Pelagibaculum spongiae: one gene and its partner. The protein of the gene in region 1 binds, or shares a complex with, the protein of each later gene. Links are inferred from orthologs where the notes say so. Each region holds a gene or a part of one and is shown on either strand. Other genes may lie near its edges. The genes, in order: mnmE and mnmG.

Evidence for each region.
Region 2: the proteins of mnmE (region 1) and mnmG are in contact, whole or in part, in a solved structure (PDB 9HIP), measured with the Escherichia coli proteins. The link is inferred for Pelagibaculum spongiae from one-to-one orthologs.

The regions. Positions count from the first base shown.
Region 1 is NZ_QDDL01000005.1:124,203-139,763, forward strand. What follows is about bases 6,179-9,001. They hold mnmE (tRNA uridine-5-carboxymethylaminomethyl(34) synthesis GTPase MnmE), read left to right. Parts: upstream 6,179-6,814; coding sequence 6,815-8,188; downstream 8,189-9,001. Other genes in these bases: yidC (membrane protein insertase YidC), read left to right, coding at 6,179-6,275; DC094_RS13085 (NYN domain-containing protein), read right to left, coding at 8,379-9,001. Also shown: dnaN (DNA polymerase III subunit beta), read right to left, coding at 1-1,084; chromosomal replication initiator protein DnaA, read right to left, coding at 1,105-2,757; rpmH (50S ribosomal protein L34), read left to right, coding at 4,046-4,180; rnpA (ribonuclease P protein component), read left to right, coding at 4,194-4,595; more of yidC, read left to right, coding at 4,638-6,178; more of DC094_RS13085, read right to left, coding at 9,002-9,167; thioredoxin TrxC, read right to left, coding at 9,164-9,610; DC094_RS13095 (class I SAM-dependent methyltransferase), read left to right, coding at 10,004-10,606; DC094_RS13100 (hypothetical protein), read right to left, coding at 10,656-11,270; DC094_RS22430 (SEC-C metal-binding domain-containing protein), read left to right, coding at 11,902-13,020; DC094_RS13110 (hypothetical protein), read right to left, coding at 13,277-13,579; DC094_RS13115 (EAL domain-containing protein), read left to right, coding at 14,077-15,561. UniProt on the Escherichia coli protein: Exhibits a very high intrinsic GTPase hydrolysis rate. Involved in the addition of a carboxymethylaminomethyl (cmnm) group at the wobble position (U34) of certain tRNAs, forming tRNA-cmnm(5)s(2)U34.
Region 2 is NZ_QDDL01000006.1:146,030-161,709, forward strand. The notes cover bases 3,778-6,719. They hold mnmG (tRNA uridine-5-carboxymethylaminomethyl(34) synthesis enzyme MnmG), read right to left. Parts: upstream 6,233-6,719; coding sequence 4,322-6,232; downstream 3,778-4,321. Other genes in these bases: rsmG (16S rRNA (guanine(527)-N(7))-methyltransferase RsmG), read right to left, coding at 3,778-4,322; DC094_RS14845 (RING finger protein), read left to right, coding at 6,393-6,719. Also shown: DC094_RS14820 (hybrid sensor histidine kinase/response regulator), read left to right, coding at 1-1,777; DC094_RS14825 (ParB/RepB/Spo0J family partition protein), read right to left, coding at 1,839-2,759; DC094_RS14830 (ParA family protein), read right to left, coding at 2,824-3,621; more of rsmG, read right to left, coding at 3,630-3,777; more of DC094_RS14845, read left to right, coding at 6,720-7,028; DC094_RS14850 (efflux transporter outer membrane subunit), read left to right, coding at 7,221-8,612; DC094_RS14855 (efflux RND transporter periplasmic adaptor subunit), read left to right, coding at 8,629-9,855; DC094_RS14860 (efflux RND transporter permease subunit), read left to right, coding at 9,852-12,971; DC094_RS14865 (YcjX family protein), read left to right, coding at 13,034-14,542; DC094_RS14870 (YcjF family protein), read left to right, coding at 14,539-15,654. UniProt on the Escherichia coli protein: NAD-binding protein involved in the addition of a carboxymethylaminomethyl (cmnm) group at the wobble position (U34) of certain tRNAs, forming tRNA-cmnm(5)s(2)U34.

The DNA of each region.
Region 1 (15,561 bases):
CATAGCAGCTTTGGGTCTCGCCAACTTCTTCAACCAAGGTTGAAGAGTTTGGGTCAATCATTGTGAAACGGGCAGTACCGGTTTTAATGGTATTTAAAGCATCCAGCAAATAGCTCACATTGAAGCAAATCTCCATTGCCTCACCATCGTAAGATACTTCCATTTCATCCAGAGCTTCTTCTTGCTCAGGGTTATTGGCCTGAATACATAGAGTGTCTTTTTCTAGCATTAAACGAATGCCACGATATTTTTCGTTAGAAAGAATCGATGCCCGTTGTAATGCATGGCGCAAACTTTCTACATCGGCAGTCATAATCCGCTCACCACCGCGCGGCAATACCCGCTGGTAATCAGGGAAACGACCATCAACCAATTTTGATGAGAAAGTAAATCCAGCAGTCGCTGCTTGCAGGTGATTATTACCAATACGAAGGCTGACAACTTCATCGCTGTCTTGCAACAGACGGATAAATTCCAGCACACCTTTTCTTGGGAAAATCACTTGTCGAGCAGTTTCTACGCCATGCGCCGTTTGCAATGTACACATTGCCAATCGGTGACCGTCAGTAGAAACGGTACGAATTTGGTTTGCTGAAATCTCTAGCAGCATGCCATTTAGGTAGTAGCGAACATCCTGTTGCGCCATGGCAAATGCCGTGCGATCTAACACGTAACGCAAATCACCCTGCCCTACTTGTAATTCCATTGCACCTTGTTCTGGTTCCACTGCTGGGAAATCATCCGCTGCCAAACAAGATAAGGTAAAGCGACTTTTTCCAGAAGAAACAACCACTCTTTCATCTTCCTGGCTAATGGTAATCTCGGCACTGTCAGGCAGTGCACGGCAAATATCCATTAACTTACGCGCAGGAATGGTGGTTTCTCCGCTTTCAGCAGCGCCCTGTTCCAAATCAATTCTGGCTGAGATCTCAACTTCCATATCCGTACCAGTCATCAACAATTGTTGCTGATCGACCACTACTAAAATATTTGCCAGAACCGGCATTGTCTGCCGTTTTTCTACCACGCCCGCCACCATTTGTAGTGGCTTGATTAGCTTTTCACGAGCCAGTGTGAATTTCATGGTATCCGTCTCAACCCTTATTAACTGGAGAGTGTACGCAATAAATTGGAGTAATCTTCGCCAATATCTCGCGTAGTTTCTCTTAATTCCTTAACTTTTCGACAGGCGTGCAGCACTGTAGTGTGATCTCGTCCACCAAAAGCTCTACCTAACTCAGGCAAGCTATGATTGGTTAACTCCTTAGCCAAGGCCATGGCAACCTGACGTGGACGAGCAATCGATCGGGTACGACGCTTTGACAGCAATTCGGTCACCGACATTTTATAGTACTCAGCAACTGTCTTTTGAATATTGTCGATCGACACTAATTTATCTTGCAACGCTAGCAAGTCTTTTAATGCATCTTTTACAAAATCCATCGTGATAGGCTTTCCGGTAAATTGCGCACTGGCAATTACCCGTTTTAATGCCCCTTCTAATTCACGAACATTAGATCGGATTTTTTTAGCAATAAAAAATGCGACTTCATAAGGCAATTGAACCCTTGCCTGCTCAGCTTTACTCATTAAAATAGCGACTCGCGTTTCTAGCTCAGGCGGCTCTAATTGAACCGTTAATCCCCAGCCAAAACGAGATTTTAATCGATCTTCCAAACCATTAATTTCTTTTGGATAACGGTCGCAAGTTAAAATAACCTGTTGCTGCCCTTCCAGAAGGTGATTAAAAGTGTGGAAAAATTCTTCTTGCGAACGTTCTTTACCGGCAAAAAACTGAATATCATCGATCATTAAAACATCGAGTGCGCGATAAAAACGTTTAAATTCTGCAATCGCATTATTTTGCAGCGCACGTACCATATCACCGACAAATCTTTCTGAATTTAAATATAAAACTCGAGCGTCGGGATTTTGCTGTAAAACTTGATTACCGATGGCATGCATCAAGTGGGTTTTACCCAGACCAACACCACCATATAAAAATAACGGATTGTAAGCCGTACCTGGATTTTCAGAAACCTGAAAAGCAGCAGCACGTGCTAACTGGTTAGATTTACCTTCAACAAAGTTATCGAAGGAAAATTGTCGATTAATACTACTACCAGTATCTACAAACAGACCACTGCGAGCCAACACCTGTTGAGGTGTTGCGCCTTGTGTGTAATTAACCGCTTCCATCGCCGCACCACCAACACCAGAACCCGGTGCAGCTTCTGCTTCTAATAAGGAAGCTTGAACTACCCGTTCAGGACGTCGTTGATTAGTACGGGTCACCCGGCGAGACTTACTACCACCTGAAACACCGGCAGCAATTGCAGGTTCAGCAGTAGTTTGAGGCTGGGGTTGTCGCATGGGTTGTTTACGCGCAGGGGCTTGCCGTGGTGCAGGTGATTCTGCTGCTGGGCGACGCGCTGGCTTTGCAGGCGTAGCTGGGGCAGTTCTCACCGTTGCAGCAGTTCGCGGCCTGGCAGGTGCGCTAGCAGTCGCCTGGTTTCGCGAGCCAATCTGTAAACAAACTTCCGGCGGATTGTCCGGAACAAATTCATCTAGCAGATCAACTATTCTACTCTGGTAGTTGCGCTTTACCCAGTCAACAACAAAGCGGTTCGGTGCAAATAGCACCAGCGAGCCGGCTTCTTCCTTTGCCTGAAGCGGACGCAACCACGTATTGAATTGTTGTTGAGGTAATTCATCTTGCAAACGAGCAAGACATTGGGACCAAAGGCTGTCAGTCACAGAATCCTCTCTATGAGCACCAATTTAGCCAACTCTCCACAAAAAGCCGAAGCATCTATTCTACCCCAGACAAACCTAGTTATCCACAAAACTTAGAAATCGTCTAGTTATAGTCGTTTGGGGTAGATAACTGCTAAAAATAGCCTTAAAAACCATTGATCAAGGCAGTATTAGGCAGTTGAAACTTTGATCCTTGGCAGAACAACTCTGTGGAAAACCTGTAGTTATCTCTGTACAAGCCCAGAACAACTTTATAGAAGTTCACAGATTTCAAAAAACTATCTACAGATAAAAAATCTATAAATAATCCTGTAAAACCTGTTCTATATGGGTTCTTCGATAATGGACAGGGATAACTTTTTTATTATTGTGTATGAAAATTCTCTCTTGGGATATCTTAAAAGCTGCTTAGAAAATTGATCAAATTGAGTTTGCTAGATAAAAGTAGCACTATCTATTAGAAAGATCGGTTTCCATTCACTTTTATAACAATCATCAGCTAAAACTGGCCAGATCTGCCAAGGATTTATTCAAGGACTATTATCCCCAAGCACGATGAGCCATTTAACAGTGATATTGGGAGTGTGGATAAATATGCTGATAACTATGGGGCAATTCCGGTAACAAAAATTGACCCTCTACTTATCCAGAATCTGTCCCGCGACAATACAGACTTAGTCCTATCAGTCACGCACACAAAAAACTGCTGTTAACCCATGATAAATAAAATATTTTCAGGGTTATTCGATTTGTTCACAGGGATTAATAATAAGAGTTAATAAAAACACTACGTGTTTACTTATTATTAGTTCTTTTTTAAAACCCCACCCAGATCGAAACCCTGAACATACTCGAGAGATTGATTTGACCAACGATTCAAAATTGGCTATTCCAGTATCTGAAAATAAAAAGTATCCGAAAACAACACTGGGTCGGAGTTAATCTGAAAACCAGGGAGTAGAGAAAATTGAAATTGAAAACCAAACCGTTGGACAATCCCCCGTCTCAAATCTCAACACCGCTGGTCAGCTGTTTCGCCAGAAAGCGCAGTTTGCATTGGATCAGGTAACCCTTTAAACCACCATATACAGACATCAAGTAGCAAGTAACTACTAGATATAGTGGTGTCAGAGATTACGGCCACTTAGCCAGTCAAAAAATTGATCTCAGTAAACTGCTTGAGAAACAAAGCCTTTATCGCTTGACAGAGCAGTGTCTCGACTCTAAAATCCCGCGTTCTCATGCCCCCTGTGGCATTGATTTATTAGCAAGCAACACGGATTCAGACATGAAACGTACTTTTCAGCCAAGTAATTTGAAGCGCGCCCGCACTCACGGTTTCCGTGCCCGTATGGCAACCAAGGGCGGTCGCCTGGTTCTTAAGCGTCGTCGCGCTAAGGGCCGTGCTCGTCTGGCAGCCTAAGGGTTTAGAACAGGTGAAATTCGGTTTTTCGCGTTCAGCACGACTGCTGAAACCAGCGGAGTTCCGGCATGTATTTGCCGACGCCGAAAGTGTTGCCTGTCGCCAGCTGAGATTGCTGTTCCGGCCCTGTGAATTGGGTCGGACCCGCATAGGATTCGCATTGACCAAAAAAGCGGTCAAGCGTGCGGTCGATAGAAACCGGATCAAACGTGTGTTTCGGGATAGTTTCCGTCTTAATCAACACGAAATGGGTTCGGTCGATATTATCGTTTTGGCACGTCGAGGTGCGTCCGATCTGGACAACGCAGCCTTACAAAAACTTGCCAACGATCTCTGGCTCAGGCTTGAAAAAAGCTATAAAAAGAGCCAATCCCTTGCTTCTGCACCTTCCCAGCAGGACTGCGACCTTTCATAATACGCTTCATTTTTCGGACATCTGCCGACAACGGTCACCCTTATGGAACTACAACGCACAATATTAATTGCGCTGTTTGCTCTGGTATCGGTAATGCTCTTCCAAACTTGGGATGAGACTTACAATGCACCAGTTCAACAAACCGCAAATGCATCAGTCAGTTTACCAGGTGATACACCTGAAGCTGCTTCTGGTTTGGATTCAGAAGTACCAGCAGCCTCAATAACTGGTTCTGCTGTTGCACAAGCTATTTCCAGCAAGACCATTAAGATTCGTACCGACTTACTGGCGCTCGAAGTTGATCTTCAGGGTGGCACGATTGTTCAGGCTGATTTACTCGCCTTTCCAGAAAGTTTGGGTTCTGAAGTACCTTTCCGCTTAATGAGTAATACGCCAAACCAGAGTTATGTCGCTCAAAGTGGTTTGAGTAGTATTGCTGGTCCGGATAACCGTGATGGTCGCGCAGTATTTGCTGCATCGGCTGACAGCTTTGAAATGGTCGATGGCCAAGACAAGTTAGTGGTGCCTTTAACCTGGACTAATGAGCAGGGCGTAGAATTCATTAAGTTGTTTACTTTCACTCGTGGTAGCTATGCGGCTGAAGTTAACTACAAGGTCGATAACCAGTCTGGAAAAACTTACTCCGGTAGCTTTTATGCTCAGTTAAAGCGTCATCGTCCACTGGAAGAAAAAAGTGTTGGTTTAGGTGGGTTTAACACTTATACCGGTGCAGTTGTTACCACACCTGACGAGCCTTACAAAAAAATCACCTTTGACGATATGGAAGAAGAAGCTTTCAAGAAAGACGTTAGAGGCGGTTGGGCGGCAATGAGCCAGCACTATTTTGTAAGTGCCTGGATTCCTGTTGCGGATCAGGTGAACAGCTATAGCTCTCGTGCAAACAAAGGCGAGTACCTAGTTCAGTTGGTGAGTCCTGCTTTGAACGTTTCTCCTGGTCAAACCGGCGAAATTGGTTCTACCTTGTGGATTGGTCCAAAGGATCAAAACAAGCTGGAGGCGCTGTCTGAGAACCTCGATCTGACTATCGACTATGGTTGGTTGTGGTTTATTGCTCAGCCATTATTCTGGTTGTTGACCATGTGGCATGGCCTATTCGGTAACTGGGGTTGGGCGATCATCTTCTTAACCATCACCGTTAAGGCACTGTTCTTCTATCCTTCTGCGATTAGCTATCGTTCAATGGCCAAGATGCGCAAGTTAGCGCCGAAACTGGCTCAGTTGAAAGAACGCTATGGCGATGACCGTCAGCAGATAGGTACCAAGACCATGGAGCTGTACAAGAAAGAAGGCGCCAACCCAATGACCGGTTGTTTGCCTGTTCTATTACAGATGCCAGTATTTATCGCGCTTTACTGGACACTTTTAGAGTCAGTAGAACTGCGTTTGGCACCTTGGTTAGGCTGGATCACCGATCTGTCAGCACAAGACCCTTACTACATTCTGCCTGTGATCATGGCTGCGTCGATGTTCATTCAGCAAAAACTGAATCCACCGCCAGCAGATCCAATGCAACAGAAAGTAATGCAGTTCTTACCAGTAGTATTTGGTGTGTTCTTCCTGTTCTTCCCTGCGGGTCTGGTTCTGTACTGGTGTGTTAACAACATCCTGTCGATCCTCCAGCAGTGGATGATTACTCGTAAGATTGAAGCTGAAGATTAATTCACAGCTTTAAAGCGAACGAAAAAACGGCGACCCCTAAACAGGTCGCCGTTTTTATTTACAGAGACGAAATTTATATCGTATGGATCATATCGGTATAACAATTTGCCGTTAGCAAGAATCGAATTATTCACAGTCATCTCTGATATGCCTAAGTTGTTCAACCTGAGTTATCCTGCCATGGAATACTTTGCCCATTGGAAATCCTTTGTGGAAAAGTTAGCCATGATCTGGCTGGCATCTGAAAATGCTGTTAGATGTCCTGTGTGATCTTCTGACAGACATTCAAACTCAGTTAGTGCTATCCAGCCAGCTTTTGATCTAGCGATATGACATGCGCTTACTGTGAAGCAATTTGTGATCATACATTTGATCATTTGTTCACAGCCCTTAGATTGATTTGATCGCTAGTGCTGCTGATTATTAGTGGTTGCTAGAGGTTATCTACAGCATTCGCCCCAGCGCCAAGCAATGCTACAATCCGCGCCCTAAATAAGCCCCAGTTTTCCACAAAGCATTCTCAGTCGAGCATTTGAATTATGAACAACCCAGTTATCGATACCATCGCCGCCCAGGCAACAGCATCTGGCCAAGGTGGAGTTGGCATTATTCGTATCTCAGGCCCGAGAGCGAGCCCCGTGGCCGAGAAACTACTGGGGTTTGAGCCACAAGTTCGTTATGCCCATTACGCACCGTTTAACGATGCACAGGGAGAAATACTCGATCAGGGTATTGCACTCTACTTTGCCGCGCCCAATTCATTCACAGGCGAAGATGTGGTCGAACTACAAGGCCATGGCGGCCCTGTAGTGATGGATATGCTTTTAAAGCAAGTGTTGGAGTGCGGTGTTCGGTTAGCACGACCTGGTGAGTTTTCAGAGCGAGCATTTTTAAACGATAAGCTCGACTTGGCCCAGGCCGAGGCAATTGCTGACTTAATTAGTGCCAGTTCTGCACAGGCTGTTCGTGGTGCGCTTCGTTCACTGCAAGGTGCAATGTCAGATCGTATCCACAACTTGGTAGAAAAACTGACCGAGCTGCGAATCTATGTTGAAGCAGCGATCGACTTCCCTGAAGAAGAAATTGATTTCTTGGGTGATGGCATCGTCAGTGGAAAACTTATTCATTTAGCTGAAATGTTCAACAGCATTCGCAAGGAAGCTAAACAAGGAAGTCTGCTGCGCGAAGGTATGACGGTGGTGATTGCTGGTCGGCCAAATGCCGGTAAATCTAGCCTGTTAAATGCATTAGCTGGCCGGGAAGCGGCGATTGTCACAGATATTGCCGGCACTACCCGCGATGTGCTGCGGGAACATATCCACATCGACGGCATGCCGTTGCATATTATCGATACCGCCGGTTTGCGTGAATCTGACGACAAAGTTGAGATGATCGGTGTCGAACGAGCCTGGGGAGAAATCGAAAAAGCCGATAAAGTTCTGTTGGTTACCGATTCCAGAGAAGGCACAGAAATTAATCCACACAATTTATGGCCTGAGTTTGTTGATCGGTTGCCTGAAGGGGTGCCGTTAACGGTAATTCGTAACAAGATTGACCTGTTAGCAACCGAAGAAACCTCTGGTTTATCAATTGATAACGGTCAGGAAGTATTGCGCATGTCAGCGCTGTCGGGCGACGGTATTGATGAACTGCGTGAGCACTTGAAAAAGGTCATGGGCTTTGAAGCGACTAATGAATCAGGCTTTCTTGCTCGCCGCCGTCACCTAGATGCATTAGAGCGTGCTGAAGACCACTTAAAACAAGGCACAATGGAACTAGAGTATTCTGCTGCTGGAGAACTTCTGGCCGAAGAATTGCGCCAAGCCCAACAAGTGTTAGGTGAAATTACCGGTGAATTTTCTGCCGATGATTTATTAGGTAAAATCTTTTCTAGCTTTTGTATTGGTAAATAAATATGAGCAATCAAAGTAAACCTTCTCAAAAACAGCCTGAGAAAAAAGCCAAACCCCCCATGACAATTTTTGCTGTGGCTTTAGTTGCAATCATTATTTTAGTTGTTTTTTTTAAATAACAGCTTGTTATGCTTATCTTTTGGCTCAACACAACGTAGGTTGTGTTGGGCGCAGCGAATAAAAGAAAGAGCTAATTATTTTTGTTTCGTATGAAAATATGACACGCAGATCCTTTTCCTAGATGTTTTTTATTTATATCAAACAACTCTGTAGCTTCAACTAATTTGCTAAGTGAGTCAAATTTATAGTTTTTATCGTTGTAATTTTTGAAATTAAAATCAGGATGTTGTCTTTTAATTAAACTTCCGCATTGTGCAAGTCTCGACCACCCATCTTCTTCCATGCACTCTGAAGCTGCATATCTAAGTAGTTTAACAAGATTAGTGTCCATTCTTAATTTGTTTCTGATAGATAATCCTGTAGTTTTAGTTTCTTTCTTTTCTTTGGTTATTGTTATTTCTTTATCTGTATTTTTTTCAGAAAAAACTTCAGAATACAAAAAATCATCGCATGCATTAATGAATGCTTTAGGAGTTTGTTTTTTACCAACACCAAAAACATAAATTTCCGATTCTTTTAGCCTTGATGCTAATTTAGTAAAGTCGCTATCGCTACTGAATAAAACAAAAGCATCAAATTTATTTGAATATAGTAAATCCATGGCGTCGATTATCATAGCAGCGTCGGATGAATTTTTTCCTTGCGTATATGAAAACTGCTGAACAGGGCTAATAGCTAATTCATTAAGATGTTCTTTCCAGTTTCTAAGATATGATGAACTCCAATCACCATAAGCTTTCTTTACAATAATATGCCCATGTTTAGATAGTTCTTTTAAAGCATTATCAAGAATAGAATAAGATGTATTCTCTGCATCTATTAATACAGCAATTTTTTTCTCTGAATCTATATTTATCATTGGTTTTTCTTAATCCAGTTTATTAACTGCTGCTTTGGCAGTGCCCCACTCACCCGATCGATTTCTTTACCCTCTTTGAATAGAATCAGGGTTGGAATGCTGCGGATATTGTATTGCGCTGCCAGCTGCTGTGCTTGCTCGGTATCTAGTTTGGCTAAAATCACCGACGGCTCTAGTTCGGCAGCGGCTTGTGCATAACCCGGTGCCATCGATTTGCACGGGCCACACCAAGGCGCCCAGAAATCAACAACCACTGGCAATGCATTTTTACTGATAAATCGATTGAAGTTGCTTTGATTAAGCTCGACCGGTTTTTGTTGGAAAAGCTTTTCATGACATTTTCCACAAACTGGCTGATCTTCAAGACGTGCTTTTGGCAAACGGTTTAAAGCCTGACAACTTTGGCAGACCATTTGAACTGCTGTGCTGGGGATATCTGTCATAATTCCAATACCTAATTTAACCACTTAGCTCAGCAGGTCACTGCATTGCTTAACAGGTGAGGATTATGCCGCGAAAAAGCGATGTTAAGAAGTAGTAATATTTAATCTATCGATTAGTTTCTGACTACCGAGTGGTGACCAAAATAGCAGATCATCAATCACTGCGACTCAATAGAGTCGTCCTGTGCAAAACTGATGATGATGTTGTTAATCAGCAACAACTGGATAAAAGATACCCAGTTGGAGTCAATCTGGTTTAAGGTGTCGCCTCTGCGGCAGTTCACAGTCCTATGAGCTGTCTGTTTTTTGATCAATTCGATCTCACTTCTCTATTTTAGTTACCCGGCTTATTGGAGCTTTATAACCATGACCTACACAGGTTCGGCACACTCGATGAGTGAATTTAAACTTAGCCCTGAGCTGCTCAAGCTGATTGATGCCGTGAACAACCGCAGTGCAGAGTTAACGGGTGATGATGGGGATAAATGCATTGGTAGCCAGTTACCCACAGTGAATCGGGCGTTTGAAGAGATCCAGAGACGAGGATTACCCGCTGGTAATCAGTTTTGTGATTGGGGTAGTGGATTAGGCGGTGTGTGTGGTGTTGCCGCATTGAATGGCTTTAAGTCATTAGGAATCGAATTTCATCACCAGTTTGTAGTCGCAGCTCGTGAAATTGCCGAAGCACAAAATTTACCGATTACTTATTGTGAAGGCACTTTTTTCGTACCGGGCGACGAAACCTTGTCAGACAAGCATTCTCGAATGATTATGACTTACGACAAGTTGGCTTGGGAGCAAACAGAATTATCTCATCAAGACATTGATGTGGTGTTTTCCTACCCATGGCCAGGTGAAGAAGGTTTCACCGATCGAGTATTTTTACGCCATGCTAAACCAGGCACTTTACTGGTGACCTTCCACGGTTGTGATCAATTACTGGTTCAGAGAAAAACTGAAGACCAAAACCATCTGGAAGTTATTGACTGGATGTAAATATTCGCCAGTTTTAGAGTGCGGCTGATTAATAACCAGCCGCATTTTTTTATGCTGCTTGTTTATTTTTTTGCTCAGTTTGTGGGTCCTTTTTGGTCACATCAGGCTTATTAAAAAGATTAAGTAGTAAGCGAATTATCAAACCGCCTAGCATTAAAGCGATGGCGTCTTTTAAATCGAACATCTTTTCTTTCAAAGTTTTAGGTTCATATGAGCTATCTAATAATTGATAATTACTATTTGGATAAGCTGCATCGAACTTCTCTCTCAGGCTAGATGGAACCTCTGACCCGTCACGCAATAACCCGGTATAACTTGCCGTGCCGATTAAGTCGGTAATCGATGGTGCTTGCTCGCTGTCCAAAATATAAGCGACCTTACCGGTTGAAGAGATGATAACAGGGGTATAGAAGGTTTTACCCAGCTGGCGTTTTTTCTTTCTGGATTGAATAGTGTATTCATAAACGTTGGCTAGATCGACAGTACCGCCGTTGACCGTTGCATACCTTAATTGATTACCAGTATTGGCCAACTCACCAATTTCAACCGTAACGGCTTCCTGATTAATGTTGCGTTGCTGATAAATTTCCCACAGCTCATATCCAACAAAAAACAAACCGACCAGAAATGCATAATTAGCTAATTTTTTGAATTTATTAATCACACCCATCTCCCCAAAAAACTTTCTTGAAATTTTTTTGAACAGTCAAATAAGAGTAATCTTATCTGCTGCTTAGCGAATAAATATTACAAGTAAAATTGATAAAATTAAATAACGTTAATTCTACATCTTCTGTAATTCATCAATTCTTTGATCTGACTACTTCACTCGACAAGGCTGGGTACAATCAATATGTCGCCAGCTGTTGCTATGAGAAGATCTTTTAATTTTTTTTTGGAGATGAAGGTTTTCGAATCGCAGGAAATTATTTTGTTGTTGATAAGTTATGAAACCATGCGCGATCAAACTTCAAAATACAGACTGATAAAGGGTCGGTTGTTTTTTAATCCACAGCCCTTTTTTGTTCTTATGACTAAGCGATGTAAATTGAATATTTGCCGCTGATGGCTACTAGTTGCAAGCAGAAGAAAAACCTTACAGAAAGCGCAAAAATAAAGTGTTTAATGCTTAAAAATCACTGGCGAAGACTGTTTTTTATTCACAGGCCGCTAGCATTCTGAATAATATCTAACCAGATTGGATTAATTGTGCTGCTATCTGTCTGGATCAAGGCAATCTGTGCATAAAAAAAGTTATTATTCTGCGCTTTGTTATTTGACGACAGGTAGTTTCGGTGAATCAGAAGACTGGACGTAATCAACCCTGCCCATGCGGTAGCGGTAAAAAGCATAAGCGCTGCTGTATGAACAGCACAGGCAAGGCTAACCCAGATCAACTGCATCAACAGCTGCAAGATTGTTCTGGTCGTTTGATGCCAGCACTCTATTCCTTTTTCCGTAATGGTTCCGCTCCAGATGCGATGAGCCAAGCATGGAAAGCCTTCACTTGTGACCATCCGTTGACCATGGATGAAGAGCAACAAAGTGAAGTAGAAGAGCTTTTCTTTCCATGGCTGTTTTTCAATTGGAAACCCGAAGGTCAAAAGCTCTCAGTTGCCGAACAGTTTTTATCTAGCTTTGCCGAGAAAACCGAGCGTTTGTCTCGTGAATTGATTCTGGCTGGTTGTAAAGAAGGCTTTGCTTATTACCAAGTAACTGAGGTGACTGCTGGCAGCAGCATTCAGTTAAAACAGTTGGCGACTGGAAAAAAATTGTTGGTGCGCGAGCAAGTGTTATCGATGCAAATTGCTTCTGAAGGCATTTTGTTTGCTCGTCTGGTCGAAATTCGAGGTGAGCTATTTATCTTTGGCTGTGCGCCATGGATTCTGCCTGAATCTCATGCGCAAGAATTAACCGATCTTGGTACTTCGGATCTTCAAATTTTGCTGACGCGTTATTTTGATATTCGCCAGACAGTTTTTCAGCAAATGGAAAAGCAAGCCGATGAAATGGTGGATGCTATTTTGCAGCAATCACCAATAGAAGAAACCTTACAAGCTCAAGTACCGTCATTAGAAGCTAAAGCCACTGAAAAGAATGTCAAAGCGGATCAAACAACAGCAGGTTTGCAGGTTTGGAAACTAGAATGCTCCGTTCCTGAAGCTTATGACGCACTAAAAACACTGGCCGGTCGAAACCCTAGTGATGAACTACTGCTGTCGGATGCAAGTTATGACTCGAATGGAGTATTGCTGTCGTTTAGCATTCCCTGGTTAGAGAAACAGCAAACTTTGGCAGAGTTAATTGTTTCTAATGATCGGCTCAGTGTTCGTTGTAGCCCAGAGCAGCGGGATCCAGTAGCACGTCGAATTCGCCGCAGATTGGGTAAAAAGGTTTCATTACTAGGCGATTAAAATCAAGCCAGATTAACGCTTACCTCTAAAGTGGTAATCAAGAAAAACAGTTGTATTTTTTTTAACTGGCTGTTTTTTCTTGTTAAAAAAGCAATAAAACTAGCTCAGGATGTTGTGTCAAACAAACACAATAGAGGTATAGATAAAAGACAAGCTGAAAGTTAGGGTAATTATGCAGGCAGGTATTTATATCAGCCTGGTGTGTTGCTGAGTTTTTGACAAATATGTCAGACGCGGAGCTGGTCTCCGCGTTTTTTTATTCTGTCAAACCATCAATAAACGCCTTAGCCTTATCTAGAGCACCTTTACTCGCATCAACAGCTTCATTACTTAACGCTTTCGCTTTCTCTACCCCTTGTTGCGCCGAGCAGCGGGTTCTTTCTCCCAAACATTTTGCCTTGCAGCTTGATTGCTTCGTTTCTTCTCCGATATTGCTTAACTCGCAGCGAGTATTACAAAGCTTTTGCTTTTGCGGGCAATCTAGAATGTCAAAGGCAGAAGCTGGGCCAGATAACATAAATGTTACTGCTAGAGCGGGTAATAGCTTGATATAGCGCATGTAGATAGTCTCGGCTGACCTGAGTAGTACTTTTTTTATTATATCCTTGTCAGCTAAACAGCTCCATTGACTTTCGATATCTATCCCTGAGGTTAAAACTGCTTTTGAATAGCCTATGACATCTTGCTGAGAGATAATCTTTGATTACAATGACATGTCTTTAAAAATAGTTTTAAAAGAACATGTTTTTTTATAATTATTAGTCTATGAAAATATTTGTTATTTTAGAATTTTGTTATAACGAATAATCGTTGTATAGCAAAAATACCATCTATCAATTTTAAAAAAAATGAATTTTTTGCTGCCATAGATTCAAATGAATAGGTAGTAAAACCTGAGGATCACCTTTAGCAATTGATTAAAGTTGAACTTTTGTCACATTTTTTTGCGGATAGCTATGGCTTGCACCAGCCAAGATAACCTACATCAAAGAACCTGCTATCGAAGCTTGTTATTTTCTTGATCAATTTATTTTTAACAGCCTCAGGGAGAAAAGCGTGATCAGAATCGCGGTAGCGGTTTGCTTGCTGCTATACAGCCTTGTTAGCGCTGCAACTAGCTTAACTGAGCAAGAGCAAGCTTGGTTGGGGGAAAAAGACCGTACCTTCTCAATAGGAATGGTTTCAGTCCCACCTTATTATTTTGCTGGTGAAAATAGTCGGGTAGCAGGTTATTCCCATGATGTTCTGCAACTAATCGCCAAGCAGTTAGATCTTCAATTTAGATATCGTCTCTATCCAAGTTTTGCAGAAGTAAAAACTGCGGTACTGTCTGGTGAATTAGATGTCGCTGCTGCGATAAACCCAAGTGTAAAACGGCGAAAAAACTACGAATTTACAAGGCCTTATCTTTATATAGAAAACCGATATTTCTCCAAGCGTGGTACCCAAATTGATACCAATAATCTAACTGGTGTTAAAATAGGTGTTTCTCGCGGTACATTATTATCAGAATGGCTAATTAAAAATCATCCTGAAGCAATTGTTTTTGAAGCAGATACTTCAAAAGATTTATTGAAGCTCTTATCTAACCGTAGCATTGACTTGATTGCAGGTGTGTCTGGCAGTATTGAGTGGAATGCTCGTCAATCAAGCATTAATGACATTGAAATGGCCGGTGATGTGGTTTTGGATTACCAGGAATCCTTCGGTACCAACAAGGATAAGCGTCAGCTGATTGATATATTACAAAAAGGTTTGTCGGGTATTTCGACGGATCAATGGCGTCAGCTAGAGCGACGTTGGTTAACCGGTCAGGATGATTCAATCTGGGATCAAATTCGTCAGCTGGGTATATATTTGATCATCGGCATGATTTTTCTTGGCATTATGGCGGTACTGGTCTGGAACCGTTCACTGCAGTGGCAAATTAAAGCACGTCGTCAGGCAGAACTAGCACAGCGCAGCCGTCGTGAAATGTTGGAAGCATCTTCGACCATGGAATCTCGTCGTCGAGTATCGGCCATGTTTAGTAAGATGCTGGAAGCCGAATTACCCGAAACAGTTTGCTTGCATTGGACAGTTCAAACTTCTGGTCAAGTTATTCTGGAAGGTGCTAGTGGTGTTCAAGCGGCAATAAAACAAAAAATGGCAGAACAGTGCCAGTTAAAGTTAAAAGATATTCGCCAGCGCCCAGCTAAATTGATTTCACTGATTAAAGCGTCTGAAGATTGGGCTCAATTTATGGATTATTGCGAACAGGTTCATTCACCGGTAAGAATGCTTGAGCCGATTGTTTGCCGTAGTCGCTTAATTGGCTTTGTTTCAATTCATGCTTCAGTTGAATCATCAAAAAGCTTTGAGCCTGGAATGACAGAGCAAGGGAAGGTTTCTGCATCGGTACGTTTCTTTGAACTGGTAATGGAGCGATTTGAAGATCGTCGCCGACTCTATGAAATGGCGCACCAGGATTCTTTAACCGGCCTACCTAACCGCCGCCAACTTTATGAAGAATTAACCCAAATGTTGTCGCAAGGTGAAGTC
Region 2 (15,680 bases), on another replicon or contig:
AATGATGATAGAAAAAGTAGAACTAAATGTAATGGATGTTGCAGATGAAGTCTGTGCATTGTTAGCTGGAAAAGCACGTGAAAAGCAATTGGAGTTAGTTTGTTTCACCGATGTTAGCCTGCCAAAATCATTGATTTCAGATCCAGTAAGAATCCGCCAGGTTTTGACTAATCTGGTGGGTAATGCGGTGAAATTTACTGAAACAGGTCAGGTAGTGACTAGGGTTGAGTTAGCTGATTGTAAAAATGACATGGCAATGGTTCGTTTTTCTATTCAAGATACCGGAATTGGTATTCCAGCAGATAAAGTACCTAAACTATTTCAGGCATTTACTCAGGCAGATGGAAGTACTACCAGGAAATTTGGTGGAACAGGCTTAGGCTTGGCAATTTCACGCCAGCTGGTGGAGTTAATGGGTGGAAAAATTAGCATTGATAGTGAGGAAGGGAAAGGCTCTACTTTTTACTTTGAACTACCCATGAAAATCTGCCCCAATGCGATTGAAAATGAAATTCGCGACCCAGTTGTTTTAACCGGTAAACGAGCGATGATCGTTGACGATAATCACATTAATAGAGAGATACTGCGTCGCTATCTCGATGCATGGCAAATGACTTCAGAAGAAGCAGTTAATACCGATGAAGCATTAAATAAAATGTTGAATGCAGCAAATAACGGCAACGATTATGATATTGCATTCTTAGATTTAAATATGCCAGGTGATGATGGATTGTCGCTGGCAAGAAAAATGAAGGCAACACCGCGACTGGAAAACATTCGTCGAATCATGCTGTCATCTTCGGGTATGATGAGCCTTAAAGAGCAATCAGATAACGGTCTAGATGGTTGCTTATCTAAACCGTATAAAAGAGAAAAGCTTAAACAATTAACTGCCGATGTGCTGGGCCGCCATCAGGCGAAAAAACAACAAAATGCTGTAGTTCATGCAGTAGATGAGCAGGCCAGGCAATCTTCAGATATCATTTTATTGGTTGAAGATAATGTCGTGAACCAAAAAGTTGCTCTGGCAATGCTGAGTAAAATTGGTTACCGAGTGGAGGTTGCTAATAATGGTCAGGAAGGAGTCGAGGCTTGGGAAAAGTTTTCGCCAAAAGTCATTTTAATGGATTGCCAAATGCCAATAATGAGTGGCTATGAGGCAACCACCGCCATTCGCCGTAAAGAATCAAACTCAGGGCTGCATGTGCCTATTATTGCGATGACGGCCAATGCAATGGAAGGTGATAGAGAGCAGTGCCTAGCGGCAGGTATGGATGATTACATTAGCAAGCCGGTTAAAAGGAAACTACTGCAAAGTAAGCTTTCAGATTGGATTAATAAAACACAAACTCCGATGCCTTTAGAAAGATCTGGTGGTTCAGGTGTTTTTTCTGCAAAGCGCGAAGATACTACTGCAGTTATAAGCAGAGAAGTTCAAGATATTTTATTGCTTGATCAGATAGTGTTTAATAGTATGCGCCAAATTACTGGTGCAGCATTTGATGAAATAAAGCAAAATTATATTGCAGAAACACCGCGTTTTCTTGAAGACATTGCCGCGGCTACCAGAAATGCTGATTTAAAAGTATTAGAACGATTGTTGCAGTCGTTAAAATCTAGTTGCGCTTCTTTGGGCGCTAAAAGAATGGCTGAGTTAACTCGACATTTAGAGCAGTCGGTTCGTGAGAATCGTTTAGAGCAAGCACCAGATATTTTAGCATTAATGCAGGCAGCTTTTAGAGACACAAAAATTGCGATGACTCATATGCAGCATTAATTTCACCTAAAATAGAAAGCATTAAAAAAACCGCTTTTGCGGCTTTTTTAATAGGAAATATTTATTTTTCGATGTGCGCCAATATGCCATCTAGCTGATCAAGGTCGCTATAATGAATTACCAATTTACCTTTGCCCTTAGCGCTATGCTGAACCGCAACTTTAGCACCCAGACGATCGGTTAATCTCTGTTGTAATTCATTAATATTTGGATCAATCGATTTAGTTGTTGGCTTTTGCTCAGGCTGCTGGTTGCGGCGGACCAAATCTTCGGTTTCCCGAACATTCATGCCCTTGGCGACAACTTGTTGTGCGACTTCGCTTTGCTGGTTGCCGGATAAACCGAGCAATGCTTTGGCATGACCCATTTCGAGATCGCCATATTCCAACAGTTTTTGCACATCATCATTTAACTGATTGAGGCGCAAATAGTTGGTGACGCCGGTACGAGATTTACCCACTGCTTCAGCAATTTCTTGGTGGGTAAGTTGAAACTCATCAGCCAACTGTTGTAATGCTCTGGCTTCTTCCATTGCATTGAGATCTTCACGCTGAATATTCTCAATTAAAGCCATGGCGATGGCAGCTTCGTCTTCTACCTGACGAATAATGACCGGTACTAGCTCTAGCTCAGCAAGTTGTGCCGCACGCCAGCGCCGCTCACCAGCAATAATTTCAAATTGCTTGCCGGACTTGTCAATTTGCCGCGCAACAATTGGCTGAATAATGCCTTGGACTTTTACTGATGCCGCTAGATCTTCCAGTGCTTCCGGGTTCATATCACGGCGGGGCTGATAACGACCTGGTTGTAAGTATTCAATTGGCAGTTGACGTAGCTGTTGATCTTCGCCGTTAGAAACCGCTTGGTAATCTTGATCAGTTAGAGGTTGTTCTGTAGAAGATTCAGTCGGTTCAGGCCTAACTTTGGCAGCACTTAGTAATGCATCCAATCCGCGGCCCAATCCTCTTTTTCTCGCTGCCATGTGTTTTCCATAAGCGTGATGAAATCAAAATAGTCGTTAAAGCATTTAAATAAGCTAGCTCGAATCAGGCTCTTTTAGAACTAAAACGAATCCGTTTGCCTTCATTGCGGCGAATTACTTCACCGGCCAGTGCCAGATAAGATACGGCACCTTTGGATTTACCATCGTAATGTAATACTGGTAATCCATGGCTGGGGGCTTCTGCCAAACGTACGTTTCTTGGTACTGCTGTGCGGTAAACCTTCTCACCGAAATGTACCGTGAGCTGTGCAGAAACATCTTTGGTCAAGCTGGAACGAGGATCATACATGGTGCGCAATAAACCTTCGATTTCCAGCCCTGGATTTAACTGCTCCTTGATCGAATCGATGGTATCGAGCAGCGCCGAGAGACCTTCCAATGCGTAGTACTCACATTGCATTGGAATTAATACTGAATCTGCCGCGACAAACGCATTCAGCGTCAGCATATTCAGTGACGGCGGGCAATCGATCAGAATGTAATCGTATTCATCGCGGATCGGTTTTAACGCCAAGCTTAACCGGTATTCCCGCATCGGCAATTCAAGAATTTCTACTTCAGCAGCGGTTAAATCAGCATTGGCAGGCAACAAATGATAAACACCTGGGTCGGTTACATGGACAATGTCCACCGCTTGTTGCTCACCGAGCAAAACATCCAGCATCGAAAGATCTAGTGATTGCTTGTCGATACCACTGCCCATAGTGGCATTTCCTTGCGGATCTAGATCGACCAGCAACACCTTGCGTTTAGCTGCGGCTAAAGAGGCCGCCAAATTGACACAAGAAGTCGTTTTGCCAACGCCGCCTTTCTGGTTGGCCATTGCGATGATTTTTGCCACGATGTTCCTCAGCCTGAGTGTTGTTGCGAGATCCTGAGAATGTGCCGAGCTTCTCCTAGCTCTGGTACGTTCAATTCACTACTGCTAACCAGTTTGCAGTCTGCGGGCAGTTGTGACAATTCTTCTTCAGGATACTGTCCTTTCATAGCTAGATAGACGCCATCTTTGGCAATTAGCTTATGACAACCGTCGATCATATCTTGTAAAGAAGCAAATGCACGGGAAACAATGTTATCAAACCCGGCAGCGGCAGAACCTGACCATTTAGGAGCAAAGCCTTCTTCGCGATCGAGTAATTCCACTCGTGATTGTAGTGCGGTCACATTTTTTAATTTCAGAGCGCCAATCGCCTGAATTAAAAAGCGTACTTTTTTACCGTTGCAGTCGAGTAATAAAAAATGTTTTTCTGGATAGCAAATTGCCAGCGCCATACCGGGCAAACCGCCGCCGGTGCCCACATCCAAAACCTGATGGCCATCGATATGTGGTACGACCGAAAGCGAATCTAACAAATGCTTGATCACCATTTGTTTTGGTTCACGAATCGCCGTCAGGTTGTAGGTTTTATTCCATTTGTGCAGCAGCTGTAAATAATCAATTAACTGCTCTGGTGCGCTTTCGGGCAATGAAAGTGCCATATTGGCAATGCCTTGTTCCAGCTGAGCTAGCAAGGCATTACGATCAAAATTAGTCTGTTCCATCAGGCGAACTTCTCTCCGTTCTGCTGCTGACCTTTTAACCAGCTGCGTTTTTTAAGATGCACTAACAATAATGAAATAGCGGCAGGTGTTATGCCGGAAATACGAGAAGCCTGACCGAGTGTTTCTGGCTTATGATTTTGTAGTTTTTGGACAATCTCGTTAGATAATCCAGAAATAGAAGCAAAGTCCATTTGCTCGGGCAATTTGGTTTCTTCGTTACGGCGCAGCTTTTCAATTTCTTCTAACTGACGGCTAATATAACCGGCATATTTAATCTGGGTTTGCACTTGGTTGGCGACCATTTCATCGTCAACACCCGGGCCAATACCGTCAATTTTCATTAGCTTGGCGTAGGTCAGGTCTGGGCGGCGCAGTAATTGATCGACCAGTTGTTCCTTGCTCATGGTTTGGCCGGTTTGTTCGATTAATGCTTTGCCGGCATCAGAATGTGGCGTCACCATTAAAGTACTTAGGCGTTGTTTTTCTAGCTCGACCGATTCTAGTTTGGTCTGGAAAGTTGCCCAGCGATGGTCATCGACTAAGCCTAATTCACGTGCTTTGGCGGTTAAACGAATATCGGCATTATCTTCACGCAGCAACAAGCGATATTCGGCGCGGCTGGTAAACATCCGATAGGGCTCTTTGGTGCCAAGGGTAATTAGGTCATCAATTAATACGCCGATGTAGGCTTCATCACGTCGCGGCGTCCAAGCTTCTTTTTCTTGGGTCTGCAGCGAAGCATTTAAACCGGCAATCAAACCTTGAGCGCCTGCTTCTTCATAACCTGTGGTGCCGTTAACCTGACCGGCAAAGAACAAGCCTGCAATGAATTTGCTTTCTAAAGATGCTTTCAAATCGCGCGGATCAAAAAAGTCATATTCAATCGCATAGCCTGGGCGAATAATTCGGGCGTTTTCCAAGCCTTTCATTGTGCGCACTAAACCGATTTGTATATCAAATGGCAAGCTAGTGGAAATACCGTTGGGATACACTTCGTGGGTGGTTAGGCCTTCTGGCTCCATAAACACCTGGTGTGAATCCTTATCGGCAAAACGCATGATTTTGTCTTCAACCGATGGGCAATAACGCGGGCCGATACCGTCAATCTTACCGGTATACAAAGGTGAGCGGTCCATACCCGAACGGATAACATCATGGGTTTGCAGGTTAGTCCGAGCGATAAAACAGCTGATTTGCTTTGGCTGCATTTCACGGTTGCCCAGATAAGAAAATATCGGGGTTGGGAAATCACCGGCTTGCTCTTCCAATACTGACCAGTCGATAGTGCGGCCATCTAAACGAGGTGGCGTGCCAGTTTTTAACCGTTCAATACGAAACGGTAAATCATGCAGCTTAGCTGCTAACGTTTCGGAAGAAGGGTCACCTGCACGGCCGCCGGTATAGTTTTCTAGACCAATGTGAATTTTACCGGAGAGGAAAGTACCGGCAGTAATCACCACGGTTTTGGCGCGGAATGACAAATTCATTTGAGTGGTTACGCCAACCACGCGGTCATTTTCAATCAGCAGATCATCAACTGGCTGCTGGAAAATTTCCAAATTGGGTTGGTTGCCTAAAATGCGTTGAATAGCGGCTTTGTACAAAATGCGATCTGCTTGCGCACGAGTCGCTTGTACTGCTGGGCCTTTGCGAGCATTCAAGGTACGAAACTGGATTCCGGCTTCATCGCTGGCCAGTGCCATCGCACCGCCCATGGCATCGATTTCCTTAACCAGATGGCCTTTGCCAATACCGCCAATTGCTGGGTTACAGGACATGTTGCCCAGCGTATCGACATTGTGAGTCAGCAATAGCGTCTTAACGCCGGTTCGAGCGGCGGCCAAAGCTGCTTCAGTACCTGCATGCCCGCCACCAACAACGATTACTTCATAGCTATCTTGATAGAACATAACTTTATCTAGTCAAAGGATAAGGGTACAGCGCCATGCTGGCTGGCCGGGAATAACTCGGGCGATCAGAGGGACTGCAAAATCGGGCTATTATAGAGGTTTAGCTAAGGGAAAGCATCTGTTGCTTAATCGCTGAGGTGCAGGCCGGGAAATGGGGTTTATGAAATTTTATTGTGCGATTTGTTTAGAAGAAATTGCTGAGGTTCAGCTTGATGAATTAATGTCGGCAAAGCTGGGGTGGGACGATACTGTTGACCATATTAATTTTCCTAAAGGTGTCTGTGCACTTGATTTACCGGTAGAAAAGCCATGTCTAATTGCGGTTCTTAGCTGTGGTCATATTTTTCATACTAATTGTTGGAAGCGCTGGGTCGAGAACTCACATCATTACGCTCCTCGCGGAGTCGGAACATCTGTCGATCCATTTTCTAGTAATCAAGCCTTGCCAATTACATCGTGTCCTACTTGTCGGAGATTGCCTGATTATGTGGTCAATCAGCCGGAGTTTTTAATCCAGCCTATGATGAGTAAGGCACTCTTGTCTCTTTTTAGTGGGGTAAGAATTGGTCAAGATAGTACGAACATTATTCGTATTTGTTTTCGAAAATGGATGGCTAGAGCCTTGCCCGACCGAAATAGAATTCTTGCACTAAGGCACGAGTTGAATAATCCAGCTGATAACGTTGAATTTGAAGATGTCGGCGCGGGCTTTCCGTCAAGTAGAGTTCATTGGTTAACTTATTTGATGATTGCCAGCGGTGAGATAATTTTCTTTTATTTACACGAGAGGCGTTAGCAAATTTTTAGCGCTTGATGCTGGACTGTTAAATAAGCATGGCTACTTTCATATTCATTACACCATAAGCAGTCTTCTCCGTGGCAAAATCACCCCTGTTAATACTGTCGCACAATTTGTTCTGGCTAACGCTCAAGTTGACCAAAACTAGTGCACAATATTGAAAATTTATAGCTGTGATGGATTCTGGTAATGACACCTGTTTCATTAAAAATCGGTTCAACTCCTTCTGTAATGAAATTAGTCGCGACGCTAGTGATGTCGTTAGCAATGGCAGGTTGTAGTCTGAATCCACCGACACGAAACGCTCAGCCTGTGCCAGAACTGCCGCAAAATTGGCAATCAGCGCAGAGTGAATCAGCTATTGATGGCTGGGCCAGTCAGCTTGCTGATCCTCAATTGACTATTTTGGTTAAAGAAGCCGTACAAGCTAATCCCTCTTTAGCAGCCAGCCGAGCAACTTTGCGCCGTTTTGCTGCCTTGGCGCGAATTTCTAGTGCCGATGGTAAACCGCAACTTTCTTTATCTGCCGGTTCTCAGCGAGGCCGCAGCAATGAATTGACCTCGACCGGGCATAATCTGCAGCTTAATGTCAGTTGGGAATTGGATTTATTTCAGCGGATTGCCAATCAAAATAGTGCTTCACAGCAAGATTACCTCGCCAGCGAAGCCGATTTGCAGTCAGCTCAGTTAACCATTGCCGCATCGGTTGCTAGAAGCTGGTTCAATTTGCAGCAAGCCGTGGCGCAAAAACGTTTGGCTCTGCAACGTCGAGATAGCCGAAATATCAGTCTGGAATTGGTACAAGCGCGTTATAACCGGGGCTTGGGAAATATTGGTGATGTGCATTTGGCCAAATCGACTCTGGCGAGTGCTGATGCTGAAGTCGCCAGTCGCCAACAAGCACTGGATGCTGCGGTTTTATCTCTGGAAAGTTTGTTGGGGCGTTATCCTGCCGGACAAATCAAAGCCGCCGGTGCACTTCCTAACTTACCGGATGTATTACCAGCCGGTATTCCTTCTGAGTTAATGACCCGTCGACCTGATTTATTAGCTGCACAAGCTCGATTGGCTGCCGCTGATAGCCGTTTGGCCGCGGCACATGCGGCGCGTTTTCCATCGATTAGTCTGACAGCTGCCGCTGGTGGTCGCAGTAATGAGTTTTCCGATATTTTTTCCAGCCAAGGATTGCTGTGGAATTTAGCAGGCAATTTAACTGCGCCCATTATTAACGGCGGGCGTTTAAAGGCCAATCAACAAGCCAATCAAGCAGCAGCTGAAATAGCAGAAGCCAGCTATAACAATAGTTTGCTGTCTGCCTTAACCGAGGTTGAAACTGCCTTGTCTGCTGAGCAACATTTGCGCACGCAACAGGCTGCTTATCAAGTGGCATTAGAGCAATCTCGTGCTGCAGAAACTCGAACCAAAGAACAATACGGCCGAGGCTTAACGGATTATTTAAATCTACTTGAAGCACAAAGAAGTGCCGATCAGGCAGAACAGCAACTAGTAGTTGTCACCACTCAGCTATTAATTAATCGTATCGATTTATACAGCGCTCTGGGTGCCAGAGCTTTGCCGTAATTTCCAGTGAGACATCATGAGCCAGAGAGTTAAAGTAGTTATTGCCGCAGTTGTGGTTTTATTGGTTGCCGGTGTTGTAGCTAAATTTATTTTATCTAATCCGCCGCAAGCTAAAACACGGCCGCAACAAGTACAAAAAGCACGGCTGGTTGATGTATTAAAATTGCAGCCAACTAATTATCAGATTGAATTAACCGCATTTGGCAGGGTGGCGTCGCGTTCAACGACCACTTTATCTAGCCAAGTTTCTGGTCAATTAATTGAACTGGGAAAAAACTTTAAGCAGGGCGGCCAAGTTAAAAAAGGTGAGTTGCTGCTGCAAATCGATGCTCGAGACTACCAAAACAGTCTGGCCCAAGCAGAGGCCGATTTGACCAACGCTGAAGCAGGCTTTGCTACCGAGCAAGCTCAAGCTAAACAAGCATTGGCTGACTGGAAGGTAATTAATGGTAACCGCGCTCCCGATCCGTTGGTTGCACGTAAGCCTCAGCTTTCGGCCGCTTGGGCGGCAGTAAATTCAGCGACTGCACGCGTTGATCAGGCTAAATTGAATCTCCAGCGAACCGCTGTTTTTGCACCTTTTGATGGTGTGGTGCAAAGCCGCTCTGTCGGCCCCGGCCAATATGTGAATGCCGGTAGCCAGCTGGCCAGCTTATTTGCCATCGACCGAGTAGAAGTCAGCCTGCCGGTTAATAATCGTGATTTAGGTTTATTAAATTTACCACCAGCAGTTTATCCCGATGTCATTTTAACCGCTGATTTAGGCAATAACGCAGCAACGAACAAGCGAGTGCAATGGCAGGCGAAAATTGTTCGTAGTAGCGGTTTAATTGATCCACAAAATCGTCAATTATCTTTAATTGCTGAAGTCGAAAATCCTTATGCAAGTTTATCTCAGCATCAGTCGAACCAAGCGCCATTATTAGTTGGACAATTTGTTGAGGCGAAAATTAAAGGCAAAATATTAAAGCAGGTTTTTGTCGTACCCGCTTCGGCAGTGCATCAAGGTAACCAAGTATGGATTTTAAATCAGGGTCGCTTAGAGTCGCGGCAAGTTCAGTTATTGCATAGCAGTGATGGTCAATCAGTTATTCAAGGAATTACTAACGGTGAACAGCTGGTAGTGAGCCCTCTAGGTGCCGATGTGGTAACAGGTACCTTAGCCAGAGACAGTTCATTACCCGTAGCAAAAAAAGCTAAAACCGATAAAAATAAAGCCAAGCAAACCGGAGCTGATTTATGATCAGTTGGTTTACGCGCAATCCGGTTGCTGCCAATTTATTAATGATTTTTATTTTAATGATGGGTGGCTGGTCAATAAGCTCTCGCCTGCCATTGGAAGTATTCCCTGATTTTGAATTAGATTTAGTTTCTGTTTCAGTTAGCTGGCCAGGTGCGCAGCCTGCGGAGGTTGAGCAAACAGTTACCAGCCGGTTGGAAGAAGAAATATTTGACCTAGAAGGGGTCAAAAAGATTAGCTCTACCAGTAGTGAAGGTTTTTCCAGCGTAGTAGTTGAAGTTTCACCTAGTTACGACCCTGAAGAACTGCGAGATAAAATAAAAAACCGCCTCGATGCATTATCTACTTTACCGTCAGGAGCCGAGCGGCCAACGGTTAATCTATTCGATACTAAGCGTGAAGTAATCAGTTTAGTGGTCAGTGGAGATTTACCAGAAACTGAATTGCGCAAGGTGGCTGAACAATTACGAGATGAATTGCAAATACTGCCCAAGGTTAGTCAAGTTGAGTTGGATGTTAGCCGTGATCGGGAAGTTTCGATTGAAGTATCCGATGCTGTTCTACGTCAATATGATTTAACGCTTGCTCAAGTGGCGCAAGCGGTTTCAGTCAGTTCGCTGGATTTATCAGCGGGTAACTTGCGAACTCAGGGTGGTGAAATTCTAGTAACCAGCCGTAATCAGGCTTGGCAGAGAGATGATTTTGAGGCAATCCCCTTAAGAAGTAGTGCCGATGGCAGCCGATTATTACTGGGTGATATTGCGACGGTCATTGATGGTTTTGAAGATGCGCCTGGCCAAGATTTATTTAATGGTCGGCCGGCAATGAGCATTGAGATTTACCGAACCGGTACACAAAGTGCGATAGAAGTTGCCGATGCGGTAAAAGCATTTGTTGCAGAGCGGCAGGTTACTTTAGGCGATTCGGTTAAGCTCAACTTATGGCGCGATCGCTCCAAAATAGTTAAAGCCCGCCTAAACACTTTAACCACATCTGCTTGGCAAGGTGGCTTGTTAGTACTGCTACTGTTATCGCTATTTTTACGGCCTTCGGTAGCCTTTTGGGTATTTGCGGGTATTCCGGTTTGTTTCCTCGGTGGTTTTGCTTTAATGCCAGAATTGGGCGTATCCATTAATGTCCTTTCTTTGTTTGCATTTATTCTAGTGCTCGGCATTGTAGTAGATGACGCAATTGTCACAGGGGAGAATATTTATACCCATTTAAAAAAGGGTAAAGATCCGCTACAAGCCGCTATTGAGGGAACAAAAGAAGTTGCTGTACCAGTAACTTTTGGTGTGCTAACAACGATTGCAGCGTTTATTCCTCTTATGCTGATTGAAGGTGCTCGAGGAAAATTGTTTGCCCAAATTCCTTATATTATTATCCCGGTATTGCTATTTTCTCTGGTGGAATCGAAATTGATTTTACCAGCACACTTGCGCCACATACGAATGAAAAAGCCCGGCGAAGGCAATCGGCTCAGCCGAATTCAACAAGCAATTGCTGATGGTTTTGAACGTGCAATATTACGCTTTTATCAACCATTTCTTGAAAAGGCACTTCGCTGGCGCGGGCTAAGCATTAGTGTGTTTATTGGCTTGCTGATTATTATCTTCTCTCTGGTTTCTAGTGGCTGGGTAAAGTTTGTGTTCTTTCCCCGAATTGAATCAGAAGTGGCGCGTGGTTATTTGAGTATGCCTGCTGGAACGGCATTTGAAATAACCGAAGGCCATGTTGCTCGAATGGTCGATGAAGCTGAAAAAATACAGCAGAAGTATATCGATCCGCTAACCGGCGAAAGTATTATTTTGGGTATTTCATCTTCTGCCGGTGGTGGTAATAGCCATGTTGGCCGGGTCTGGTTTGAAATTCAGGCGCCAGAAAAACGCACCTTAGATGTGTCATCGCCCGAGCTGTTGAATGAATGGAGAAAAGCCATTGGTTCGATAGCAGGTGCAGAAAATTTATATTATCGGGCAGAAATAGGTCGAACTTCGGATCCGGTTGATATTCAGTTGCAAGGCAAAGATCTTGATCGGTTAAAACAGGCGGCGTTATTAATCAAACAGCGGTTAAAACAATTTCCCGATATATTTGATATTAGCGATAGCCTTTCCTCAGGTAAGCAAGAACTACAAATTATCCTCAAGCCTGAAGCGATTACATTAGGTTTGACCCAGAGGGATTTAACCAGCCAAGTTCGTAATGCGTTATATGGTTTTCAAGCGCAAAGAATTCAGCGGGACCGTGATGATATTCGGGTGATGGTGCGTTATCCCAAATCAGAGCGAAGTAATTTAAGCCAGCTGGAAAACCTAATCATTCGAACGCCAGATGGTGCCCGCTTGCCGCTTAATCAGTTGGCCGAATTAAAACAAGGGGTTAGTCCACTATCGATTGAGCGAGTTAACCGCTTTAGAACCGCCAATGTCACTGCAGATATTAATAAGGAAACTGGTGATGTTGGTGCGGTGATGCGTGCATTATCTGAAGATTTACCTACCATTTTGGCCGATTATTCTGATGTTACCTATTCGCTGGAAGGTGAAGCTCGGGAGCAGGATGAATCCTTCTCCAGCTTGGTGGCAGGTTTGGTATTTGTATTGTTTGTGATTTATGTGCTGCTGGCGATTCCATTTAAAAGTTATTCACAGCCATTGATGGTGATGTCGGTGATACCATTTGGCGCAGCAGCGGCGGTTCTTGGCCATTTAATAATGGGCAAGTCGCTATCGATTATGAGCATTATGGGTATGCTGGCTTTAACCGGCGTGGTGGTGAATGATTCGTTGGTTTTGGTGGATTATATCAACCGACAGAAGCGCTCAGGCCGTTCCTTGTTAGAAGTGGTTAGCATGAGTGGTGCGGCACGTTTCCGGCCAGTTATTTTAACTTCTTTAACCACCTTCGCTGGCCTTAGCCCATTGCTGTTAGAGAAATCTACTCAAGCACAGTTCCTCATTCCAATGGCGATTTCACTTGGCTTTGGGGTGCTATTTACCACCTTTGTCACGCTGATTTTAATTCCTGTGAACTACATGCTGCTGGAAGATCTGAAAAGTTTCTTTAGAAAGCTATTGGGAATCACACCCAAGCCCCATAGATTATTGGAAGATTAAAAATAAATTAATGGCGATCTGCTGGTAGCAGATTGCCATATCAAAATGGTTGGGAGGTGTGTATGCCGGAAAAGAGCAGTTCAAAAACCAGTTTATCATCGAGCTGGAATCGCTGGTCGAAGTCTCTGGCAGAAAATGCATTAGTTGGCCGCCGTGCGGCAAAAAAACAGCTACAGCGAATATCCGACCGGCGTTTTAGTATCGGTATTACCGGCCTTTCACGCAGCGGAAAAACTACTTTCATCACCAGTCTGATTAATCAATTGTTGCAAGGGGAATCTGCCAAGTTAGGCGGCTTTGCACCGGCAATGGACCAACGATTACTCGGGGCAAAAATCCATCCGTTAGATGATTTACCGCTTTTTCCCTACCAAGCATCGCTAGCCAATCTGACCGAAGCCCATCCGCAGTGGCCTGAAGCGACTCGTGGTATTAGCGGCTGTTTGCTTGAGCTTAAATTGGCCAAAAAAGATGCTAATTTTAATCCGTTAAAGCGAGAGTATTATTCTTGTTGGATTGAAATTCGAGATTACCCTGGCGAATGGTTGTTAGATCTACAGCTGTTAGAAATGAGTTTTGCGGACTGGTCTGCTTGGTATGCTGAGCTATTCAACCGAACAGAAAGAGGGCAGCAGCTAGCGAAAAAAATATCAAGTTTGGCACCGTTAGCGAGCTTTGATCAATCTGAATTAAATAAATTAATCATCGAATTTTCTGAATATCTACTTGATGCTAAAGCCCAAGGTTTTAGCCAGATCTTTCCTGGGCGATTTTTAACCGGTGATTGGTCAGCCGCAACAGGCCAATCTGACGACGCCAGCAGTCAATTGGCTCAAGCAGATTTATGTAATTTTATTCCTTTGACGGGCGCTAAGAGCTGGTCATTGGAACAATTGGAAAATGCCGAAGAGAATAGCTGGTATAAAGTGTGTAAAAAACACTATCAGCAATATGTCGATCAACTAGTGAAACCTTTTTATAGCGAGTTTTTTAGTAAAATCGATCGACAAATTATTTTAGTCGATCTAATTGCATCATTGAATGGTGGGCCAGATAAACTGCAAGACACTCGCCAAGCACTGAGTGGTATTTCACGAAGCTTTAGTTATGGTAAGCAAGGAAAATTAGCACGTCTGTTTTCACCAAAAATAGATAAGGTTTTATTTGTCGCAAGCAAAATTGATCAGTTAGTTGCTAGCGATCATGAAGCGATGCGCCAGCTATTAGCCGAAGTGGTTCAAGCGGCATATCGTCAAGCACGTCACCAAGGTGTCACACCAGCAATTGAGGCAATTTCAGCGATTAGGGCATCTAAAGAAACGATTAATCAAGGCCAAGCTGCAATTGTTGGTCATAATGCTCAAGGCCAACCGATTGGCTATGTGCATCCGCCAATTCCGGAGCAAATTCCAGCGAATACTGAACAAGGGCAATTAGTATGGCAGCCATTTATTGAATGGAAAATACCCTTGTTAAGTCCACCTGCTGCTTTAGCCGGACAACACAATGCATGCTTGCCACATATTCGTTTAGATAGTCTGCTACAGGTTATTGTTGGTGATAAATTATGATTAATAATGAAAAAAATAACCAAAATCAAGATCGTCAAGCCTATTGCTTTAAGCCTGAATCCGAGCATAAAAAACAACAGACTAAGCAACCGCAAGCCAAAGAAAAACTTCAAGGACGAGATTGGCAGCCTGAAATAGATTCAACGGAAGATCAATTGCCGCAATCCATCGAATCGGTTGCCGATATTGATTTTAATACCTCAAATTTATCATCGTTACTGACATTGGAAAAACTGCCAATCGCCGGTTTGAAAGGTTTTGTTATTTCATTGTTGACGATTATTGGTGTGATTGCTGGTTATGAAGTTTGGCAAATATTTAGTGCCGCATTAAATACGCATTGGAGTCTGGCTGCAGCATTTTCAGCATTAATGATGGGTTTAACTGGCTTTAGCATTAAAGCAGTGTGCTCATTTTTATCAGATCATGATTTACAAATTGCCGCAGACCTTCAAGCACTGGCGCTACAAAGTCAGGTCGAGAATGAAACGGCAACTGAAAATAGCCAAGGGCGAAGTCATGCTGCCAGAGCGAGCCTGATTCATCGGTTTCAAAGTTTGTATGCTGGAAAACCACATGCCGAACTACTACAAAAAACTTTAGATAGTTTGCCTGACTATGCCGATGATTTAGAAACTTTGAATCACATTGAGCAGCACTTTTTAAAGCCGCTCGACCAGCAAGCACTGAAGCTAATTTCACAACATAGCTTAACGACCGGCACCGTAGTTGCGCTGAGCCCTTGGGTTGGTTTAGATATGCTGTTCTCACTCTATCGCAATACTAAAATGCTTAATCAAATTGGCCAGATTTACGGTCTGCGACCCTCATTAGCCAATCGTTGGCGTTTGATGAAGTCGGTGATTAATCATTTGGCATTGGCGGGTGCCAGTGAAGCATTACTCGATCAGCTAGTCGGCGAAGCGGGTATCGCTTCACTGGCCAGCCTTAGTGCATCAAAAATCATGCAAGGGCTAGGCTTAGGGTTATATACCGGACGCATAGGTCTAGCGGGAATTAAAGCCTGTCGACCAGTAGAATTTTCGGCAAACCAGCAGCCAAAGTTGAAGATGCTGTTAAAGCCGTTGTTAATGAAATTAACTCGAAGATAGCGGTAGTATCTGTCTGGCCTACACTG